Regions from separate parts of the Polaromonas sp. P2_G11 genome, predicted to be linked through region 1. Evidence: predicted binding sites of a transcription regulator. Region 1 holds the regulator's gene; the other holds the start of a gene.
The links. Region 1 encodes sigma-54, which starts transcription at its own class of promoters, with help from an activator protein. Its sites were predicted from a motif close to TGGCANGNAANCTGCTTT; they were not measured.

Region 1 (3,401 bases):
GCTGGCGGCAATCATGGCGGCGGCCAGGGTTTCCTTCAGCGGGGCATCACCCTTGTCTTCGCGCCAGCCGCGCTTGAAGAGCGGCTCGCCCGAGGTGTCGATGTAGACCGTGACGGTGTCCGTCGTCAGGTGCACGTAGACGCGCACGTCGGGCCAGCGCGTGTCGACGCTGGGCCGCACGTCGTCGAACTTGGCGCGAAAGCGGTCGGCGATCGCGTCCTTGATCTTCAGCGCCGCGAAGTTCAGGCTTTGCAGCGGGCTGTGCTGGGCCGTGATCTCGACCTTGAAGGTCTGCTTGGGCGTGAACCAGATTTCCCAGGCCACGTTGGCAGCTGCGTTGTAGAGGTCTTGTTCGCTGCGGTACTGGTTGTGCTGCAGCTCGATCAGCACGCGCTGCGCCAGCCGGCTGTGCAGGTTGAGCTGCAACGCGTCGCGCCACGAAGCCTGCAGCTGCACGCCGGCGCGCCAGGCTTTGCCGTCGATCCCGGTGACACGCTTGACCTCGGTGGCCAGCAGGGTTTCGACGCCTGCGGCGCACGGTAAAAAGAGTTGGAGTTGATTCATGACTGACTTTGAGGGGCGGGGCAGCGCGGCCTGATTGGGCGGCTAGAGTGATTTGCGCAGGTTGGCGGGCGCGATGCGGAGCGCCTCGCGGTACTTGGCCACGGTGCGGCGGGCGCATTCAATGCCCTGCTCCTTGAGCATTTCGGAAATCTGGTTGTCGCTGAGCGGCTTCTTGAGGCTTTCTGACGAGACAAATTGTTTGATGAGCGCGCGCACCGCTGTGCTGGAAGCATTGCCGCCGGTTTCGGTGCCGAGTGCGGAACCGAAGAAATACTTGAGCTCGAAAGTACCGAAAGGGGTGCCCATGTACTTGGCCGTGGTCACGCGGGAGATGGTGGACTCATGCAGGCCCAGTTCATCGGCGATTTCGCGCAGCACCAGCGGCCGCATGGCGAGTTCGCCGTGCGTGAAGAAGTTTTTCTGCCGTTCCACAATCGCGCTGCTTACGCGCAGGATGGTGTCAAAGCGCTGCTGGATGTTCTTGATGAACCAGCGGGCCTCCTGCAGGCGCTGCTGCAGCGCCTGGCCGCCCTGGCCTTTGTGCTGCTTGAGGGCATTGGCATAAATGTCGTGCACGCGAAGGCGCGGCATGACGTCGCCATTGAGCGAAACCTTGAAGCCCCGGCCCGATTTGATGACGATGACGTCGGGCACGATCAGGTTGCGCTCCACGTTCACAAAGCGGCGCCCGGGCTTGGGGTCGAGCCGGCCAATCACCGTGATGGCGCCCTTGATGGCGGCTTCGGTGAACCCACACAGGTGCGACAGGCGCTTGACATCGCGCTTGGCCAGCAGCTCCATGGGTTGCTTGCACATGGCAATGGCTGCGCGGGTTTCTTCGCAGTCCTTGCAGTCCAGCAGTTGCAGGCTCAGGCATTCCGCCAGGTTGCGCGCACCGACACCGGCAGGCTCCATGTGGTGCAGCAGCTTGAGCGCCATCGCAAAACGCTGCTCCAGCTCTTCCGCCTGCGCCATGTCATCTCTTGCAAGACCGGCCGCGAGCGACGCCAGGCTGTCTTCAAGGTAGCCGTCGTCGTTGAGCGATTCAATGAGGAAGTGCAGCGCGGCGCGATCTTCCTCCGACAGGCGCAAGCTCAGCGATTGCCGGTGCAGGTGGTCCTGCAGCGACTCATGGCTGCCCGTGAGGTCGGAGGCCTCGGCTTCGCTCTCTTCATTGTTGTTCTTGCGCGCCGGTGCGTCGCTTCCCCACTCGCTGTCGTCGGGCGTGGTTTCTACCGTGCCATCGCCTTCCCAGCTTTCCTCGAGCTTGGGCTCCGCACTGACTTCTGCGTCATTCGGGGCTGTAGCGCCAGTCTCGTCTGCGCCGCCAGCTATCGAATCCGTAGCAGATTCAAACTCGCGGCTGTCCTGGCTTACCGGCGTGTTGATGTGCTCCAGCCCAAACTCTTCGCGCACCGCCGTCTCTTCCGACACTTCCAGAAACGGGTTTTCGTCGAGCATCTGCTCGACCTCCTGGCTCAACTCAAGCGTCGACAGCTGCAACAGCCGGATCGACTGCTGCAGCTGGGGCGTCAGCGCAAGATGCTGCGAGACGCGGAGTGACAGGCCTTGTTTCACTGGATTTTCAAATGTGCGGAAAGATAAAACGACATGTCTTCGGCCAGCAGGGGCCGCGGAACTGGCTTCGCCAGGCCGCAGGCGCCGTCCCCAGAGGGGGAGAGGGAGCTACACGAAGTGAGCGACAACAGGGGGGAACCATCTTCACATCTTGAAGTGTTCGCCGAGATAGACTCTTCGTACATCGGCGTTGTTCACGATCTCGGACGGTGTGCCTTGCGCCAGCACATGGCCGTCGCTGATGATGTAGGCGTGGTCGCAAATGCCCAGTGTTTCACGCACGTTGTGGTCGGTGATCAGCACGCCGATGCCGCGCGATTTGAGGAAACCGATGATGCGCTGGATTTCGATCACGGCAATGGGGTCGATACCGGCAAAGGGCTCATCCAGCAGGATGAAGCGCGGCTGGGTTGCCAGCGCCCGCGCGATTTCGACCCGGCGGCGCTCGCCGCCCGAGAGCGCCGGTGCCGGTGAGTTGCGCAAATGATCTACCCGCAAATCCTGCAGCAGCGCGTCGAGCCGCGACTCGATGTCTGCGCGCCCCAGCGGCTTTCCGGTTTTGTCGAGCTGCAGCTCCAGCACGGCACGCACGTTTTCTTCGACCGTGAGCTTGCGGAAAATCGACGCTTCCTGCGGCAGGTAGCTCAGGCCCAGGCGGGCACGCAGGTGAATCGGCATGTGCTCGACCGACTCGCCGTCGATGGAAATTTCGCCTGCATCGGCGCGCACCAGGCCCACGATCATGTAGAACGAGGTCGTTTTGCCCGCGCCGTTGGGGCCCAGCAGGCCCACGACTTCGCCTTTTTGCACGGACAGCGAAACGTCCTGCACCACCTTGCGGCTGCCGTACGATTTTTGCAGACCTTGCGCAACAAGGCGGCTGGGGGTCAGGGCAGGAGCGGCCGGGGCCGCTGAAGTGTCAGTCACCACATCCATCTGTGCAGGTCTTTCTAGTTCTTTTCATTGCCCAGCGTCGTGCTGGGGCGCAGAACCGGGGCTGGGCCTGCGGGCGGCGCCGCGACGGGGGCCGAGGCTGTCGCGCGGGGTGACAGCATGGCGCGAACCCGTCCTGTGGGGTTGCTGGCCGTACGATTTTGCGCGCCCCCATCCACGGTGAAGACGTCGGTGTTGTTGTCGTAAACAATCAGGCTGCCGGTGGTTTCGTCCACCAGGGTGGCGCCGTTGTAGCGGCGCACCACCGCCCGCTTGATGAACTTCACCAGGTCTGCACGGCTGTCATATTCAATGCGTTCGCCTTC
Region 2 (3,401 bases), on a different contig from region 1:
GCAAGACACGCCGGATATGGTCCCGGCTCGCCAGCTCAGGCACCACACCACCATAAGCCTGGTGCATGTCGATCTGGCTGAACAAGGCGTGCGACAGCAGGCGCGGCACGCCACTGCCGCTGGCATCCACCAGCGCCACACCGGTTTCATCGCAACTCGATTCGATTCCCAAGACTCTCATCCTTCGAGTGTAAAGCCCCCCGTTCAGGCTCACTACGTGTAGCCTGCCCCCTCAAGGGGGCGGTGCCTGCGGTCTGGCAAAGCCAGTCCCGCGGCTCCCGCTGGTTGAGCCCCTCCTCAACCCAGCATGAGCCCTGGAACCGGCTTTGCCGGGCCGGAGGGCGGGCAGACCCCTCGGGGAGGTAAGGAGTTACACGCAGTGAATGACCGTGGGGGCACGTTTCTTGCACTAAATCCTGCATGACGCCGTCCCAATCCCTGCGCCTTGTCATCATCGCCCCGGACCTGCTGGAGTCCGTGTCCGATGACGACCATGCGCGGGAGCTGGCCGAGCGCTCGCGCCAGCTGCGCATCGGATTGCTGGAAAACGGTTACAACATCGTCGCGGTGCTCCCGGCCGATACCTTCCTGGACGAGCGCCTGGCGCAACTGCAACCCGACATGATCATCGTGGACGCCGAAAGCGAGGCCCGCGATTCGCTGGAGCATGTGGTGATGGCGACGCGGGACGCCCGTCGGCCCATCGTGCTGTTCACCAACGACAACGACACCAGCCACGTGAAGGATGCCGTCGCCGCCGGCGTGTCGGCCTATGTAGTGGCCGGCCTCTCCCCGGACCGCATTCGGCCTATCCTGGACGTGGCCATGGCGCGCTTTGAGCACGAGCAGGGCCTGCGCAAGGAACTGGCACACGCCAAAACAGAGCTGCATGACCGAAAAGTCATAGACCGGGCCAAGGGCATGCTGATGCAGCGCCAGGGCCTGACCGAACAGGCCGCCTTCGAAAAGCTGCGCAAGGCAGCGATGGATAAGGGCCTGCGGCTGGGCGAAGTCGCCCAGCGCATGCTCGACGCCCTGGATTTGCTGGGATAAATCCCGGGCCTGATCTCAGGTAACCCTCAATTGGTGCACCGCACAAATACGGTGCAAGCATCAAACCACCGCCTCGCACCGCCTTTCCCCGCAGCCACTGGTGCAGGCAGTGCGTCCGGGCACTTTCCCTTCTCAAAACGACCCGCTGTCACAGCACTCAGCATCGCTGGCACAGCTTTTGCAATGCCCTAGGCACTGGTCAAAGATGGCCAACCGGCACAGCACTTCAATGGCGAAGTGTGTGGTGCCCCCAAGGAACAAAGGCGTTCGCACCCTGCATCACGTTCAACGTGTTGCCCGGGTCGAGCGCCTTTTTGTTTTTGTCTTTCGTTTTAACTATCAGGAGCCGCTGACATGACTGAACTGCTGAAATCTTCGCTGACTCGCCGTACCGTGCTGCAGGCCGCGGCCGTGGGCGCCGTGGGCATCAACCCCGCCCTGCGCGCTGCCGTCTATGCCCAGGGCTCAGACGCACCAGAGAAGAAGGAAGTCAAGATCGGCTTCATTCCGCTGACCGACTGCGCCTCGGTGGTCATGGCCTCAGTGCTGGGCATTGACCAGAAATACGGCGTCAAGATCATCCCGACCAAGGAAGCCAGCTGGGCCGGCGTACGCGACAAGCTGGTCAACGGCGAACTGGACTTCGCCCATGTGCTCTACGGCCTGGTCTACGGCGTCCACATGGGCACAGCCGGCCCCAAGAAAGACATGGCTGTGCTGATGACGCTCAACAACAACGGCCAGGCCATCACGCTGTCCAAGAAACTGGCCGACAAGGGCGCCATCGACGGCCCGGGCCTGGCCAAGCTCATGGCCAGCGACAAGCGCGAATACACCTTCGCCCAGACCTTCCCGACCGGCACGCACGCCATGTGGCTTTACTACTGGCTGGCCGCCAACGGCATCAACCCGATGAAGGACGCCAAGGTCATCACCGTGCCGCCACCGCAAATGGTGGCCAACATGCGCGTGGGCAACATGGACGGCTTCTGCGTGGGCGAGCCCTGGGGCCACCGCGCCATCATCGACGGCATAGGCGTGACCGCCGTGACCACCCAGGACGTCTGGAAAGACCACCCTGAAAAAGTGCTGGGCACCACGGCCGACTTCGTCAAAAAATACCCCAATACAGCGCGCGCCGTGACCGCCGCCATCATCGAAGCCGGCAAGTGGATTGACGCCAGCCTCTCCAACAAAAACAAGATGGCCGAGACCGTGGCCGACAAGAGCTACGTCAACACCAGCGTGGACGCCATCAACCAGCGCATCCTGGGCCGCTACCAGAACGGCATGGGCAAGACCTGGGACGACCCGAACTACATGAAGTTCTACAACGACGGTGCGGTGAGCTTCCCTTACCTGTCCGACGGCATGTGGTTCCTCACGCAGCACAAACGCTGGGGCCTGATCAAGGAGCATCCGGACTACCTGGGCATCGCCAAACAGATCAATCACATCGACGTCTACAAACAGGCCGCGACGGCTGCCAAGGCGAGCGTTCCCAAAGACATCATGCGCAGCAGCAAGCTGATGGACGGCACGGTGTGGGACGGCAAGGACCCGAAAAAATACGCCGACAGTTTCAAGGTTCACGCCTGAACACCCACGCTATATCCACGCTACACCCCACCCAACCTTCCCACGTAAAGAGGTGACGCCATGGTCAGTGCCGTATTTCACAACCCGCTGGAGGCGGCAACCCCTGCAAGCCGCAGCAACGAAAGGCCCAGAGAGGCCGTCGCTATCAATTCGATAGCTGGCGGCGCTTATCCAACGGGCTCCGCAGCCAAAAACAACATGAACGTTTCAATAAAACCCATGCCCGCCACCAAGCCATCCCGCGATGCCTCCTGGCTCTGGCTCACCATCCTGCCCCCCCTGTTGGGCCTCGGTTTGCTGGTGCTGATCTGGGAGCTTGTTTTCATGGGCACGGCCGGCAGCATTCCCTCGCCCAAAGACACCTTTGTGCAGGCGGTGCAGATCTTCAGCGACCCGTTTTACAGCAAGGGGCCGAATGACCAGGGCGTGGGCTGGAACGTGCTGTCGTCGCTCAAGCGCGTGGCCATGGGCTTTGGCATGGCGGCCGTCGTCGGCATACCGGTCGGCTTCATGATCGGTCGCTTCAATTTTTTGAGCCGCATGTTCAACCCGCTGATCAGCCTCTTGCGCCCGGTGTCGCCGCTAGCCTGGTTGCCGATTGGTCTGCTGGTCTTCAAGGGTGCCAACCCGGCTGCTATCTGGACCATCTTCATTTGCTCCATCTGGCCCATGATCATCAACACGGCTGTCGGTGTACAACGCGTGCCGCAGGACTACATGAACGTGGCGCGTGTGCTCAATCTCAGCGA

Region 2: the regulator sigma-54 is predicted to act here: its motif matches at 1,221-1,238, upstream of AC1DWQ_RS22235 (CmpA/NrtA family ABC transporter substrate-binding protein).

The regions. Positions count from the first base shown of each region.
Region 1 covers NZ_JBFUFE010000004.1:572,984-576,384, forward strand. Annotated here, with positions in the region: gene AC1DWQ_RS16780 (THUMP domain-containing class I SAM-dependent RNA methyltransferase) at 1-564, opposite strand, end outside; gene AC1DWQ_RS16785 (RNA polymerase factor sigma-54) at 607-2,142, opposite strand; gene lptB (LPS export ABC transporter ATP-binding protein) at 2,287-3,078, opposite strand; gene lptA (lipopolysaccharide transport periplasmic protein LptA) at 3,093-3,401, opposite strand, start outside.
Region 2 covers NZ_JBFUFE010000006.1:437,258-440,658, reverse strand. Annotated here, with positions in the region: gene tsaD (tRNA (adenosine(37)-N6)-threonylcarbamoyltransferase complex transferase subunit TsaD) at 1-181, opposite strand, end outside; gene AC1DWQ_RS22240 (ANTAR domain-containing response regulator) at 421-1,053, shown strand; gene AC1DWQ_RS22235 (CmpA/NrtA family ABC transporter substrate-binding protein) at 1,408-2,652, shown strand; gene ntrB (nitrate ABC transporter permease) at 2,713-3,401, shown strand, end outside.